One region of the Pseudomonas sp. Eqa60 genome, then DNA from elsewhere that is predicted to be linked to it. Evidence: predicted binding sites of a transcription regulator. Region 1 holds the regulator's gene; each other region holds the start of a gene.
The links. The regulator FliA, encoded in region 1, starts transcription of late flagellar genes. The targets are predictions, from matches to a motif close to CTAAAGTTTNNNNNNNNNNNGCCGNTAA.
Positions count from the first base shown of each region.

Region 2: KI242_RS20975 (methyl-accepting chemotaxis protein) is a predicted target of FliA. The motif match lies at 2,603-2,630, and genes of this name have one in related genera.
Region 3: KI242_RS03625 (methyl-accepting chemotaxis protein) is a predicted target of FliA. The motif match lies at 3,151-3,178, and genes of this name have one in related genera.

Region 1 covers NZ_AP024342.1:1,928,860-1,934,023, forward strand. Annotated here, with positions in the region: gene flhF (flagellar biosynthesis protein FlhF) at 1-1,062, shown strand, start outside; gene fleN (flagellar synthesis regulator FleN) at 1,181-2,011, shown strand; gene fliA (RNA polymerase sigma factor FliA) at 2,008-2,748, shown strand; gene KI242_RS08710 (chemotaxis response regulator CheY) at 2,914-3,285, shown strand; gene KI242_RS08715 (protein phosphatase CheZ) at 3,316-4,104, shown strand; gene KI242_RS08720 (chemotaxis protein CheA) at 4,117-5,164, shown strand, end outside.
Region 2 covers NZ_AP024342.1:4,640,350-4,645,513, forward strand. Annotated here, with positions in the region: gene KI242_RS20965 (methyl-accepting chemotaxis protein) at 1-816, opposite strand, end outside; gene KI242_RS20970 (Na+/H+ antiporter NhaC family protein) at 1,008-2,324, opposite strand; gene KI242_RS20975 (methyl-accepting chemotaxis protein) at 2,672-4,819, shown strand; gene KI242_RS20980 (sensor histidine kinase) at 4,878-5,164, opposite strand, start outside.
Region 3 covers NZ_AP024342.1:821,862-827,025, forward strand. Annotated here, with positions in the region: gene KI242_RS03620 (acetyl-CoA C-acetyltransferase) at 1-944, shown strand, start outside; gene KI242_RS03625 (methyl-accepting chemotaxis protein) at 1,028-2,974, opposite strand; gene KI242_RS03630 (PA4780 family RIO1-like protein kinase) at 3,418-4,314, shown strand; gene cueR (Cu(I)-responsive transcriptional regulator) at 4,567-4,971, opposite strand; gene KI242_RS03640 (heavy metal translocating P-type ATPase) at 4,968-5,164, opposite strand, start outside.

The DNA.
Region 1 (5,164 bases):
TCGATCACCAATCGCCAGCTGTTCGCCGGCCTGCCGTTGACCGCGGCCGAGCCCCTGATCGAGCCGACCCTGACCGAGCGTCCGCGCCCGGCGCCGGCTCCTGCAGCGCCACCTGCCGATACGCGGGCGCTGGACTCGATGCGTTTCGAGCTCAACGGTCTGCGCGAACTGCTGGAAGTGCAGCTCGGCTCCCTGGCCTGGAGCCAATTGCAGGGCAGCCGTCCGGAGCAGGCCAACCTCTGGCGTCGCCTGCAGCGCATCGGCCTGTCGGGCCCGCTGGCCCGCGACCTGCTGGCACTGATTACCGAAATCAACGAACCCCGTCAGGCCTGGCGCATGTTGCTGGCGCACCTGGCGCGAATGATCCAGACCCCGGAAGTCGAGCCTCTGGAAGAGGGCGGCGTGATCGCCATGGTCGGCCCGGCCGGCATGGGCAAGACCACCACCCTGGCCAAGCTGGCGGCGCGCTACGTGCTCAAGTACGGGGCGCAGAACATTGCCCTGGTGAGCATGGACAGCTACCGCATCGGCGCCCAGGAGCAGCTCAAGACCCTGGGGCGCATCCTCAATGTGTCGGTGACCCATGTGGACCCGGGCCAGTCCCTGGCCCAGGCACTGGATCCGCTGCTGCGCAAGCGCGTGGTGCTGATCGATACCGCCGGCCTGCAGGCCAGCGATCCGGCGTTGCGCATGCAACTGGAGAGCCTGGCCGGTCGTGGCATTCGTGCGAAGAACTATCTGGTACTGGCTACCACCAGCCAGAAACAGGTGCTGACCGCCGCCTACCACAGCTACAAACGCTGCGGCCTGGCCGGTTGCATCCTGACTAAACTTGATGAAACAGCCAGTCTTGGCGAAGTGCTGAGCCTGGCCATCAGTCATGAACTGCCGGTTGCCTATCTCACTGATGGTCCGCGGATTCCTGACGATCTGCACCTGCCTCGCCGGCATCAGCTGGTGAGTCGCGCGGTAAGCGTACAGATGCAGGAAGAACCCAGCGAGGAAGCCATGGCCGACATGTTCGCTGACCTTTACCACAGCCCGTCCAAACGGGTTGGCTGAGGTAATCATGAATAGATTGCAGTGTATCTACATCGATGGTCTGCCATGCATTGTTCCAATGGTGAACGCGCAGCCAGTTATGTGGCCCCGTCTAAGTAAGACAAGGTAAAGAAAGAACATGGGCAGCATGCATCCCGTACAGGTGATTGCGGTGACCGGCGGCAAAGGTGGCGTCGGCAAGACTAATGTGTCAGTGAACTTGTCCCTGGCTCTGGCTGAGCTCGGCCGGCGGGTCTTGCTGCTGGATGCCGACCTGGGACTGGCCAATGTCGATGTCCTGCTGGGCCTGACTCCCAAACATACCCTGGCCGACGTCATCGAGGGTCGTTGCGAACTGCGCGATGTGCTGCTCCAGGGGCCTGGAGGCATCCGCATCGTACCGGCCGCCTCGGGCACCCAGAGCATGGTGCACCTGAGCCCTGCGCAGCACGCTGGCCTGATCCAGGCCTTCAGCGATATCGGCGACAATCTCGATGTGCTGGTGATCGACACCGCTGCGGGTATTGGTGACTCGGTAGTCAGCTTTGTCCGCGCGGCCCAGGAAGTACTGCTGGTGGTGTGCGACGAGCCGACCTCGATCACGGACGCCTACGCGCTGATCAAGCTGCTCAACCGCGACTACGGCATGAACCGTTTCCGGGTCCTGGCCAACATGGCTCAGAGCCCTCAGGAAGGTCGCAACCTGTTTGCAAAATTGACCAAGGTCACGGATCGCTTCCTGGACGTGGCCTTACAATACGTCGGCGCAGTTCCCTACGACGAAAGCGTACGCAAGGCCGTGCAAAAGCAGCGTGCGGTCTATGAAGCCTTTCCTCGTTCGAAGTGTGCATTGGCGTTCAAGGCCATCGCGCAAAAAGTCGATACCTGGCCGTTGCCGGCGAACCCACGCGGGCATCTGGAGTTTTTTGTCGAGCGGCTAGTGCATCAAACAGCGGGACCGGTGCTATGACTGCCAGTGGCTACAACCTCTACAAGAAGTCGGCGCGTGACAGCCAGTACGAATTGATCGAGCGCTACGCGCCTCTGGTCAAGCGTATTGCCTATCACCTGCTGGCGCGGTTGCCGGCCAGTGTTCAGGTAGAAGACCTGATTCAGGCCGGGATGATCGGTTTGCTCGAAGTGTCGACCAAATACGACGCGAGCAAGGGGGCGAGTTTCGAAACCTACGCGGGTATCCGTATCCGTGGGGCGATGCTCGACGAGGTTCGTAAAGGCGACTGGGCGCCGCGTTCGGTGCACCGTAATACGCGCATGGTCAGTGATGCGATTCGCGCAATTGAAGCTAAAACCGGTCGTGACGCTAAAGATCATGAAGTTGCGGCCGAACTTCAATTGAGTCTCGACGATTATTACGGGATTTTGAACGACACCTTGGGCAGCCGCCTGTTCAGTTTCGACGACCTGTTGCAGGACGGCGAGCATGAAGGGCTGCATGAGGATGGCGCCAGTGCTCATCTCGAGCCGTCACGGGACCTGGAGGATGAACGCTTCCAGGCCGCGTTGGCGGATGCGATTGCCAATTTGCCGGAGCGCGAGCGACTGGTGTTGGCGCTGTACTACGACGAAGAGCTGAACCTCAAGGAGATCGGTGAGGTCCTGGGGGTCAGCGAATCGCGGGTCAGCCAGTTACACAGCCAGTGCGCAGCCCGTTTGCGGGGGCGTTTGGGGGAGTGGCGAGCGCGCTGACAGGCAGTGTGGGGACACTGCGTTCAGGACCGGTGAAGCAAGCGCTGCACCGGTCTTGCAGTATGTGCTCCATGCAGTCGTTGTGTGTTATGCCGGATTGATTGAATGGCGCGTTCAGGTGCTGGATGCGTTTAAGACTGCTTGGAGGTCGAATTGGACAAGAACATGAAAATCCTCATCGTTGATGACTTTTCAACGATGCGGCGGATCATTAAGAACCTGTTGCGTGATCTGGGATTCACCAACACGGTCGAGGCCGACGATGGCACTACCGCCATTCCGGTACTCAACAGCGGGAGCATCGACTTTCTGGTAACGGACTGGAACATGCCGGGCATGACCGGTATCGACCTGCTGCGCCACGTGCGCGCCGATGAAAAACTCAAGCACCTGCCGGTATTGATGGTGACTGCTGAAGCCAAGCGCGAGCAGATCATCGAAGCTGCCCAGGCCGGCGTAAACGGCTATGTCGTCAAACCATTCACGGCTCAGGCGTTGAAAGAGAAGATCGAAAAAATCTTCGAACGCATCGGTTGAGACGCGTAGCCATTCCGCCACGGGGGAGCTATGGAGCATAACGAATCTTCACTGGGCGACTTTGAGTCGACCCTGAAAAAACATGCGCTGGAACTGGTCGAGAGCCTTGAAAAGGGCCGGTTCGGCGAAGCGGTGCAATTGATCCATGAGCTCAATCAGACCCGTGACCGCGGCCTGTACCAGGAAGTGGGCAAGCTCACCCGCGAGCTGCATAGCGCGATCGTCAATTTCCAGATTGACCCGCACATGCCGCAAGCCGAGGAAGTTTCACAGATCACGGATGCCACTGAGCGCCTGTCCTATGTGGTCCGGCTGACGGAAGCCGCAGCCAACCGCACCATGGACCTGGTGGAGAGCAGCACCCCGCTGGTCAACGGCTTGAGCACTGAAGCCCAGGCCTTGAGCGCAGACTGGGGGCGCTTCATGCGGCGCGAGGTCGGCGCTGAAGAGTTTCGCGAGCTGGCGCGCCGGGTCGACAGTTTCCTGACGCGCAGCGAACAGGAAACCCGTACCGTTTCCGGCCACCTCAACGACATTCTGCTGGCGCAGGATTACCAGGACCTGACCGGTCAGGTGATCAAGCGTGTGACCCAGTTGGTCACGGAAGTCGAAAGCAATCTGCTCAAACTCGTCTTGATGGCCAGCCAGGTCGATCGTTTCGCCGGTATCGAACATGACCGTGAATCGATCCTCGCTGAAAAAGATCCGCAAAAACATCTCGCCAAGGGTGAAGGTCCGCAGATTCATGCCGATAAACGGGAAGACGTTATGTCCGGTCAGGACGATGTAGACGATTTGCTTTCCAGCCTTGGATTCTAGGAGCACCCATTAATGAGCTTCGGCGCCGATGAAGAGATCCTTCAGGATTTCCTGGTTGAGGCCGGCGAGATTCTAGAGCAACTGTCCGAACAACTGGTCGAGCTGGAAAGCCGGCCGGATGATGCGGATTTGCTCAATGCAATTTTTCGCGGTTTTCACACTGTTAAAGGGGGCGCCGGCTTCCTCCAGCTCAATGAGCTGGTGGAGTGCTGCCACATCGCCGAGAACGTCTTCGACATCCTGCGCAAGGGTGAGCGGCGAGTCGACTCGGAACTGATGGACGTGGTGCTTGAAGCTTTGGACGCGGTGAACGGCATGTTCAGCCAGGTCCGTGAGCGCACCGAAATCACCGCTGCCACACCGGAGTTGCTGGCGGCCCTGGCGCGCCTGGCCGAACCTGCCGGCGCCGAGCCTGCAGCACCTGCTGTGGAAGAGGTGGTTGAGCCGGTTGCCGAGCCTGTGGCTGAAGAAAGCCCGGCAGGGGACATCACCGATAACGAATTCGAGCTGTTGCTCGACTCGCTGAATGCCGCCAAGGCCGAAGCCGAAGCAGCGCCTGCCGCCGCACCTGCGGCCCAGGGCGAGCCGGCCAGCGATGAAATCACCGACGCGGAGTTCGAATCCCTGCTCGATCAGTTGCACGGCAAGGGCCAGTTCGCCCCGGATGCCGTGGCACCGGCCGCGGCCAGTGCCACCAGTGGTGCGGCTGGCGCAGGTGATGAGATCACCGACGATGAATTCGAAGCATTGCTGGACCAGTTGCATGGCAAGGGCAACTTCGCCGTGGAGGCCCTGGATTCGGCCGTGGCGGCGGCGCCTGCCGCTCCTGCCGCAGCCGCACCAAGCGCAGCCGCAGCCGGCAGCGACCTGATCACCGATCACGAATTCGAATCCCTGCTGGATGAGTTGCACGGCAAGGGCAAATTCTCCGAAACCCCGGGTGCGGCCAAGCCAGCCGCGGCCACTGCGGCTCCGGCTGCGGCGGCCACTGCTGCCGTCGCCAAGCCGGCGGCGAAGAAGCCCGAGCCCAAGGCCGAGGCGCCGAAAGCTGCCGCTGCTC
Region 2 (5,164 bases), 2.7 Mb from region 1:
GCGGTTGAACGAGCCGGCCAACTGCCCCAGTTCGTCCTGGCTGGTAATGGCCAGGCGCCGGGTCAGGTCGCCCTCGCCGGCGGCGATATCGTCGAGGTTGGCTTTCATCAGGTTCAGCGGGCGCAGCATGGTGTTGGCCACCAGCATGCCCAGGGCGGCGATCACCACCAGCACCACCGCGGCGATCCCGAGGATGCTCAGGACCATGCCTTCCATGCGCTGGTTGACGCTGCTCTGCACTGCGGCGACCTGGGCGTCGATGCCATCGAGGTTGACCGAGGTGCCCAGCACCATGTCCCACTTGGGCAGGTACTCGGTGTAGCCCAGCTTGGGCACCAGCACGTCGCTGCCCGGCTGGGTCGAGCTGTATTGCACATAGTGGCTGCCGTCCTTGCCGACCCGCACCAGCTCGCGGTTGACGTACACACCATTGGGGTCGCGGTTGTCCTTGAAGCTCTTGCCCACACCGTCCGGGCTGTTGCCCTTGAACAGGCGCACAGTCTCGGAGTCGTAGCCGAAGAAGTAGCCGTCCTTGCCATAGCTGATATTGGACAGCAGCTTGACCACTTCGGCCCGGGCGGCCTGATCGCCCTGCGCCGCCGCATCGTAGAGCGGCTTGACGGTAGTCAGCGCGACTTCCACATAACTCTGCAGGGTGGCCTTGGCTTCAGTCAGCAGCCGGTTGCGGGTTTCCTCGACTTCCTTCTGTGCCTGCTGGCGCAGCATGAGCACGGTGCTCAGGCTGATCACCAGGGCGAACAGCAGTACCGGGAGTACTGCCAGGGACAGGACTTTGGCCTTCAGGCTCAAGCGCATAGGGGGCTCACTCTTGGTTTTTTATTGGCGTGATATGCGGTTAACGGCACGCCAAAAAAAAAGTTGAGCCTGAACCCGTAGGAGCCGGCTTGCCGGCGAAGGGGCCCTCGAGCCTTGCACCGAGCTTGGCGATGCCTTCGCTGGCAAGCCAGCTCCTACGACAACCCCCGGCTTCTACGAGAGCGAGATGATCAGAGGACCATGGCCGCCACCCAGCCGAAGGCCAGCAGCGGCAGGTTGTAGTGCAGGAAGGTCGGAACCACGGTGTCCCAGATGTGGTGGTGCTGGCCGTCGATATTCAGGCCCGAGGTCGGTCCCAGGGTCGAGTCCGAGGCCGGCGAACCGGCATCGCCCAGGGCACCGGCGGTGCCGACGATGCAGACGATGGCCAGAGGGCTGAAGCCCAGTTGCACACACAAAGGCACGAAGATCGCCGCGAGGATCGGCACCGTGGAGAACGACGAGCCGATGCCCATGGTCACCAGCAGGCCCACTAGCAGCATCAGCAAGGCGCCCACGCCCTTGCTGTGGCCGATCCAGGCCGCCGAGGCCTGGACCAGGGAATTGACCTCGCCGGTGGCCTTCATCACTTCGGCGAACCCCGAGGCGGCGATCATGATGAAGCCGATCATGGCCATCATCTTCATGCCTTCGGTGAACAGGTCGTCAGTCTCGCGCCAGCGCACGATGCCCGACACCGAGAAAATCAGAAAACCGCACAAGGCACCGATAATCATCGAGTCCAGCAGCAGCTGGATCACGAACGCCGCGACTATGGCCGCCGCGGCCACCAGCAGGGTCCGCGGGTTGTACTGCACCGCCACCTGCTCGACCTTCTCGATGCGGTCCAGGTCATAGACGCGCTTCTTGCGGTAGCTGAAGAACGCCAGCAGCAAGCCGCAAAGCATGCCCAGGGCGGGAATGCCCATGGCGTGGGTGACGTTGACCTGGCTGATATCGACGCCGCTGCGGGCCACGTTGGCCAGGAGGATTTCGTTGAGGAAGATGTTGCCGAAACCCACCGGCAGGAACATGTAGGGGGTGATCAGGCCGAAGGTGATCACACAGGCGATCAGCCGGCGATCCAGTTGCAGCTTGGTCAGCACATACAGCAGCGGCGGCACCAGCAGCGGAATGAAGGCAATGTGGATCGGCAGGATGTTCTGCGAGGCAATCGCCACCACCCACAGCAGGCCGATCAGCAGCCACTTGACCTGGCCGCCGCCGTTGGCGTCCTGCCGGTCCACCAGCAGCAGGATCTTGTCCGCCAACGCGTGGGCCAGCCCGGATTTGGCAATCGCCACGGCGAAAGCACCGAGCAAGGCGTAGGACATGGCCACGGTGGCACCGCCCCCCAGGCCGCTATTGAAGGCCTTGAGCGTGGCCTCGATGCCCAGGCCGCCGGCCAGGCCGCCCACCAGGGCGCCAATGATCAGGGCGATCACTACATGCACGCGGGACAGGCTGAGCACCAGCATTACGCCAACCGCGGCAATTACTGCGTTAATCATCGTTACCTCATTACTGCGCCGCTAAAAATGGCGCAAAAGCCTGTGACCGACCGGAAGGCAGCGGGCTGCCGACATCGAAATGAAAGAGGTTCTTATTAGGGGGGCGCACTTTGCAGCAGCCGACCCGGCTTGTCAAAACCCCGCACCCCGCCGCCCGCAGGAGCGAGCTTGCTCGTAAAGCCCCCAAGACCAACCCCGTACCCGTGGCGAGGGAGCTTGCTCGCACTGGGCTGCACAGCAGCCCCAGCGCCTCGCGGTTTATTTCGAACAAGCGTTTAAAGAACGCCATTGGTCGGCCGCTACAGTGCAAAGTCTCAGATATTTATCGAATAAAGGACGTCTCCATGTCGCTCAGACAACTTTCCATCCAATGGAAAATCACCTTGCTGGCCGGACTCTGCCTGTTGGGCATCGTGTCGCTGTTGGTGGGGCTTTCGCTGTATCGCATGGAGCACAGCTCCGAGCTGGTGAAGGCCTCGAGCATGGAGATGCTCAACGAAGCCGCCCAGGCGCGGATCGAGGCCCAGGGTGAAGTCCAGGCACTGGGCATTCGCCAGCAATTCATGGACGCCTATCAATACGGCCACGGCTTCTCGCGCCAGGTGCTGTTCCTGCGGGAACAGGCCGAGAAACGCTTCCTCGACGCCTTCGACCTGCGCGAGGACCTGACCCGCCAGGTCAAGTCGGCGCTGCAGGCCAACCCCGACTTGCTGGGCCTGTCCCTGGTGTTCGAAGCCAACGCCCTGGACGGCAAGGACGAGTTGTTCGGCGGCCAGAGCGAACTGGGCAGCAACGAAAAGGGCCGCTTCGCCCTGTACTGGTCCCAACCCACCCCGGGCAAGCTGACCTCCATGTCACTGCCCGAAAGCGACATGAGCGACACCCGCACCGGCCCCAGCGGCCAGCCGGCCAACGCCTGGTTCACCTGCCCGCGCAGCACCCTCAAGCCCTGCGTGATCGAACCCTACTTCTATGACATCGACGGCCAGAAGGTGCTGATGACCAGCATCGTCTTCCCGCTGATGGTGGACGGCAAAGTCATCGCTTCGCTGTCGGTGGACATCAACCTCAACAGCCTCCAGGCCATCAGCCAGAGCGCCAGCAAGCGCCTCTATGCCGGCCAGACCAACGTCAGCATCCTGAGCCCGGCGGGCCTGCTGGCCGGCTACAGCCCGGACGCCAGCAAGCTCAGCCAGCGCCTGGACAGCGTCGACACCACCAACGGCGCCGAGCTGATCCGCCTGCTGGCCAACAGCACCCAGACCCAGAGCCTGCACAGCAACCGTGAACTCAAGGTGCTGGCGCCCTTCACCCCGATCCCCGGTGGCAAGGCCTGGGGCGTACTGCTGGATGTGCCGGAAAAAGTCCTGGTAGGCCCGGCCGAAGCCCTGAAAAGCGAGCTGGATGCGCGCAACAACAGCGGCACCCTGATCGAGCTCGGCCTGGGCCTGCTGGCCGCGGTGGTGGGCCTGTTGCTGGTGTGGCTGATGGCCCGCAGCGTGACCCGGCCGATCCTCGGCGTGGCCCACATGCTCGAAGACATCGCCAGCGGCGAAGGCGACCTGACCCGGCGCCTGGCCTACGACAAGCAGGACGAACTGGGCCAACTGGCCGGCTGGTTCAACCGCTTCCTGGACAAGCTGCAGCCGATCATCGCCGAGGTAAAACGCTCGGTGCAGGACGCTCGCGGCACCGCCGACCAGTCCTCGGCCATCGCCACCCAGACCAGCGCCGGCATGGAGCAGCAGTATCGCCAGGTGGACCAGGTGGCCACCGCTTCCCATGAAATGAGCGCCACCGCCCAGGACGTGGCCCGCAGCGCGGCCCAGGCCGCCCAGGCCGCGCGGGATGCCGACCAGGCCACCCGCCAGGGCCTGAACGTGATCGACCACACCACCCGCAGCATCGACTTGCTGGCCGCCGACATGAGCGCCGCCATGACCCAGGTCGAAGGCCTGGCCGCCAACAGCGAGCAGATCGGTTCGGTGCTGGAAGTGATCCGCGCCATCGCCGAGCAGACCAACCTGCTGGCCTTGAACGCGGCCATCGAAGCCGCTCGCGCCGGGGAAGCCGGCCGCGGCTTCGCGGTGGTGGCCGATGAGGTGCGCAACCTGGCCCAGCGCACCCAGGAGTCGGTGGAAGAAACCCGCCAGGTGATCGAGCAACTGCAGAACGGCACGCGGGAGGTGGTGGGTTCGATGAACAACAGCCATCGCCAGGCCCAGGGCAGCGTCGAACAAGTGGGCCAGGCGGTCACCGCCCTGCGCCAGATCGGCGATGCGGTAACCGTGATCAGCGACATGAACCTGCAGATCGCCAGCGCCGCCGAACAGCAGAGCGCGGTGGCCGAAGAGATCAACAGCAACGTGGCGACCATTCGCGATGTCACCGAATCGCTGTCGGAGCAGGCCAATGAATCGGCGCGGGTCAGCCAGTCGCTCAACAGCCTGGCCAACCAGCAACAGAGCCTGATGGACCAGTTCCGCGTCTGACCCCGCTGCCGCAGGCTGCGATAGCCATCACGGGCGCCGAACCTGGCGCCCGGCAAGTTCAGCGTCTGGGCAGTTCGATCTCTACCCGCAAGCCGCCCCACTCGCTTTCCCCCAGGTTCAGGGTTCCACCGCAGGCGTCGACGATGTCGCGCACGATGCCCAGGCCCAGCCCGTGGCCGTGGGTCTGTTCATCCAGGCGCGTGCCCCGGCCGAATACCTCATCGCGCCGCGCTTCGGGAATGCCCGGGCCGTCGTCGTCCACCGCCAGGCAGAAGCCCTGCGGCCGCTCTTCCACGCTCAGGCGCACCTGGGCATCCGCCCATTTGCAGGCGTTGTCCAGCAGGT
Region 3 (5,164 bases), 1.1 Mb from region 1:
GCGGCATCGCCGGCGGGGTGGATACCACTTCGGATGCGCCGATCGGGGTCAACGAAGGCCTGCGCAAGATCCTGTTGCAGGCCAACCGCGCCAAGAGCACCGGCGACAAGCTCAAGACCCTGCTGCAACTGCGGCCCCATCACCTCAAGCCGGAACTGCCGCGCAATGGCGAGCCGCGCACCGGCTTGTCCATGGGCGAGCACTGCGAGCAGATGGCCAAGACCTGGAACATTGCCCGCGCCGATCAGGATCAACTGGCCCTGGAAAGCCATCAGAAAATGGCCGCCGCCTACGCCGAAGGCTGGCAGGACGACCTGATCACTCCCTTCCTCGGCCTGACCCGGGACAACAACCTGCGCCCGGACCTGACCCTGGAAAAGCTCGCCAGCCTCAAGCCGGCCTTCGACCGTAGCGCCAGCGGCACGCTGACGGCGGGCAACTCCACGCCCCTGACCGATGGCGCCTCGCTGGTGCTGTTGGGCAGTGAAGCGTGGGCCAGGGAGCGGGGCCTGCCGGTTCTTGCCTACCTGCGCGACGGCGAGGCCGCGGCGGTGGACTTCGTCAACGGCGCCGAGGGCCTGCTGATGGCCCCGGTATACGCCGTGCCGCGCTTGCTGGCGCGCAATGGCCTGAGCCTGCAGGACTTCGACTACTACGAGATCCACGAAGCCTTCGCCGCCCAGGTGCTGTGCACTCTCAAGGCCTGGGAAGACCCCGAGTACTGCAAGGCCAGGCTGGGCCTGGAGGCACCTCTGGGCAGCATCGATCGCGCCCGGCTCAACGTCAAAGGCAGTTCCCTGGCGGCAGGGCACCCGTTTGCCGCCACCGGCGGGCGCATCGTCGCCAACCTGGCGAAGCTGCTGAGTGTGGCGGGGCAGGGGCGCGGGCTGATTTCCATCTGTGCCGCGGGCGGCCAGGGCGTGACGGCGATCATCGAGCGCTGAGGTTCGTGGCCTTCCCCGGCACGCAGGCTCCTACACAGAAATGCCGCCCATCCGTAGGAGCCGGCTTGCCGGCGAAAGCGTCTTCAGGTCTTGAAGCGCCGTACCAGGGCGTCCAGCTCATTGGACAGCCCCGCCAGGCTCTGGGAGTCCAGGCGCGCCGAGTTCGCCAGTTCCGCCACCAGTTGCGCATCGCCATGGATCTGGCTGATGTGCCGGTTGATGTCTTCCGCCACCTGATGCTGCTCTTCGGCGGCGGTGGCGATCTGGGTGTTCATGTCGCGGATCACGTCCACCGATTCGCGGATCTGCCCGAAGCTGTTGCGCGCCAGGCCGATGCGGTTCACCGATTGCTGGGACACTTCCAGGCTGGCGTGCATCTGCTGGGTCACGGCGCTGGTGCGTTTGGCCAGGTTGCCCAGCAGCCCGTCGATCTCGGCAGTGGAGTCGGCGGTACGCTTGGCCAGGGCCCGCACCTCGTCGGCCACCACGGCAAAACCGCGACCCTGCTCCCCGGCCCGGGCGGCCTCGATGGCCGCGTTCAGCGCCAGCAGGTTGGTCTGTTCGGCGATCGAGCGGATGGTGCCGAGGATCGACTGGATGTCGGTGCTGTCGCGTTCCAGTTGCTGCATCGACTGCGCCGACTGTTCGATCTCCTGGCTCAGGCGATCGACGCTGTGCACCGCGTCATCGATCTGCTGCTGGCCTTCCCGGGCCTGGCGCTGGCCACTGTCCGCCGACTCGGCGGCCTGGCTGCAGGAACGGGCCACTTCGTTGGCGGTGGCGACCATTTCGTGGAAGGCGGTGGACACCATGTCCACCGCTTCGCGCTGGCGCCCGGCGGCTTCGGCCATGTCGCTGGAGACCTGGGTCGAACTGTGGGAAGTGGCGAGGATCTTCTGCGCGGCCTGGCCGATGCTCTGGATCAGGTTGCGGATTGCCGCCAGGAACTGGTTGAACCAGTTGGCTAACTGCGCGGTTTCGTCGCTGCCACGGATATTCAGACTGCGGGTCAGATCGCCTTCGCCTTGGGCAATGCCTTCCAGGCCACTGGCCACGCCGCGGATCGGCCGCACGATGAGGCTGGCGAAACTCGCCCCGAGCACTGCGAACAGCACCGCCAGGATCGCGGCAATACCGGCGATGATCCAGGTCAGCTGGGTGGCCGCGCCCATGACTTCGTTCTGCTTGATCAGGCCGATGAAGGTCCAGCCCAGTTGCTCCGAAGGCCAGACGTTGGCCATGTAGTGCTCGCCGCCCAGTTCCACCTGCACCAGGCCCTTGCCGGCCTTGGCCAGTTGCGCGTAACCCTCGCCGAGGCTGCCCAGGGCCTTGAAGTTGTGCTCCGGCTGCTTGGGGTCCACCAGCACCGTGCCGTTGTTTTCCATCAGCATCAGGTAGCCCGATTCACCCAGCTTGATCTGTTTGACGATCTCGGTGAGCTGCTTGAGCGACACGTCGACTGCGACCACGCCGCCCTGGGGGCCCAACTGGTTGGCCAGCGAGCGCACGGTGCTGACCAGCACCGCATCGTCGCTGGCCCAGTAATAGGCCTCGGTGCGCAGGGTCTTGCCCGGGTTGGCCTGGGCGGTCTTGTACCAGGGGCGTACGCGGGGGTCGTAGTTGGCCAGCTTCAGGTCGGCGGGCCAGGAGACGTATCCGCCGTTGCTCACGCCATAGGACACATAGGAATAGGCAGGATGGCTGGCGGCCATGGCGGCGAACAGCTCGAAGATTCGTTTGTCCTGCTCGCCTTCCGGGGCCTTCGCGGCATCGGCGCTCATCCAGGTCTTGAGGTTGTCGCCGGCCTGGGTGATCAAGGGTTGAGCGGCCAGGTAATCGATGTTCTGGCTGATGCCTTCGAAGAACAGCTGCATGGCGTTGGCCACTTGGCGGATCTCGCGGCCGCTGCCGTCGACGAAGGTGTTTTCGGCCTCGCTGCGCAGGTTGATCACCACCAGCGTGGCTACCAGCACCACGGGCAGGCTGGCGATGACGGCAAAGGCCCAGGTCAATTTCTGTTTGATGTTCATCCGCGCTCCAGTTTTTTGTAAGACCACGAAGTGCAGGCGACTCGCGGATTTATCGGCAGCTTGAAAGATGACGCTGATTGCATCCCTGGGGTGAAGTCGAGCCCGCGGCGATCGAACCTTGGCCGGTGGCTGACGTCTTTATTGGATTGTCGGACAAACTCCCTGTCTCTCTGAGGGCTTCGGCTGGCGCCGGGCAATATTGAGCCGCAGGCAGAAAAAAACTTCCGCGGGCAGGCCCGCGAAGGGGCTGGCCTGAGTGCCACTGATGGACGGTTGCGGACGCCGTCTCGGCTATGATCCTTGGCGGCGTCGATGGATTGATCTGGCACATTGAGTGCATTGCTGTCGCTCGGTGGTCGGCAGCCCTTTCCCGTCGTGGGAGGATTGCCGTATAACGAGTGACTTTCGCGTGTTTGGTAACAAGGGACCCACAATAAAAGCTGATGAAGACTCCAAAACGCATTGAACCGCTGATCGAAGACGGTCTGGTAGACGAGGTGCTGCGCCCACTCATGAGTGGTAAAGAGGCAGCTGTGTATGTGGTGCGCTGCGGCAACGAGCTACGTTGCGCCAAGGTCTACAAGGAGGCGAACAAACGCAGTTTCCGTCAGGCGGCGGAGTATCAGGAGGGGCGCAAGGTTCGTAACAGCCGTCAGGCGCGGGCCATGGCCAAGGGCTCGAAGTTCGGGCGCAAGGAAACCGAGGACGCCTGGCAGAACGCCGAAGTGGCGGCGTTGTTCCGCCTGGCCAATGCCGGGGTGCGGGTGCCCAAGCCGTTCGACTTCCTCGAAGGTGTGCTGTTGATGGAGTTGGTGGCCGACGAGTACGGCGATGCGGCACCGCGGCTCAACGATGTGGTGCTGGAACCGGACCAGGCCCGTGAATATCACGCCTTCCTGATTTCCCAGATCGTGCTGATGTTGTGTACCGGCCTGGTGCACGGTGACCTTTCCGAGTTCAACGTGCTGCTGACTCCGGATGGCCCGGTGATCATCGACCTGCCCCAGGCGGTGGATGCTGCCGGCAACAACCATGCCTTCAGCATGCTGGAGCGTGACGTCGGCAACATGGCGTCCTATTTCGGGCGTTTTGCCCCGGAACTCAAGGGCACTCGGTATGCCAAGGAAATGTGGGCCCTGTACGAGGCTGGCACCTTGCATCCGGGCAGCGTGCTGACCGGCGAGTTCGACGACCCCGAAGAACTGGCGGATGTCGGCAGCGTGATCCGCGAGATCGAAGCGGCGCGCCTGGACGAGGAGCGTCGCCAGGCAGTACGCGCGGCGGATGATGTGCCGCCGGGCAAATCCGAAGAACCACCGCCTCCGCCCTGGATGCAGTGATGCCATAAAAAAATCCGGCCTTGGCCGGATTTTTCATTCCCGCAAACTACCCGGCCCCTTGGCCCCTTGGCCCCTTGCACCTTGCACCTTGCATCTTGTAGCCGCTGCCGAAGGCTGCGCACGGCCCGAAGGGACGCAGGGATCTTGAGGGCGCCGAGGTCTGGCGGGAGATCGCCAAGCAAGGTCCTGCGGGCCTTTTCGCAGCCTCGCCCAGTGCTCGGCAGCGGCTACATGGGCCGGCAGGTCACAGGCTCAGGATCCGCAGCAACTGCCCGAGGCCAGTTCCTTGAGGATCGGGCAGTCCGGGCGGTGGTCGCCCTGGCAGTGCTCCACCAGGTCCTGCAGGGTGTCGCGTAGCCCTGCCAGCTCGCGGATCTTCTGGTTCAACTCGTCGATATGCTGGCGGGCCAGGGCCTTCACATCGGCGCTGGCCCGCTGCCGGTCCTGCCACAGGGTCAGCAGCTTGCCCACCTCTTCCAGGGAAAACCCCAGGTCCCGGGAGCGCTTGATGAAGGCCAGGCTGTGCAGGTCGTCATCGCCATACAGGCGATAGCCGCTGTCACTGCGATGGGCGGGCTTGAGCAGGCCGATGGACTCGTAGTAACGGATCATCTTGGCGCTCAGGCCGCTCTTTCGGGCTGCTTGGCCGATGTTCATTCGGCGTTCTCCAGGTCTTTGGGTTTCCAGGTTTTCAACAGTAGCGCATTGCTGACCACGCTGACGCTGGACAGCGCCATGGCCGCCCCGGCGAGCACCGGGTTGAGCAGGCCGAAGGCCGCCAGCGGGATGCCGATCAGGTTGTAGACGAAGGCCCAGAACAGGTTCTGGCGAATCTTCGCGTAGGTCTTGC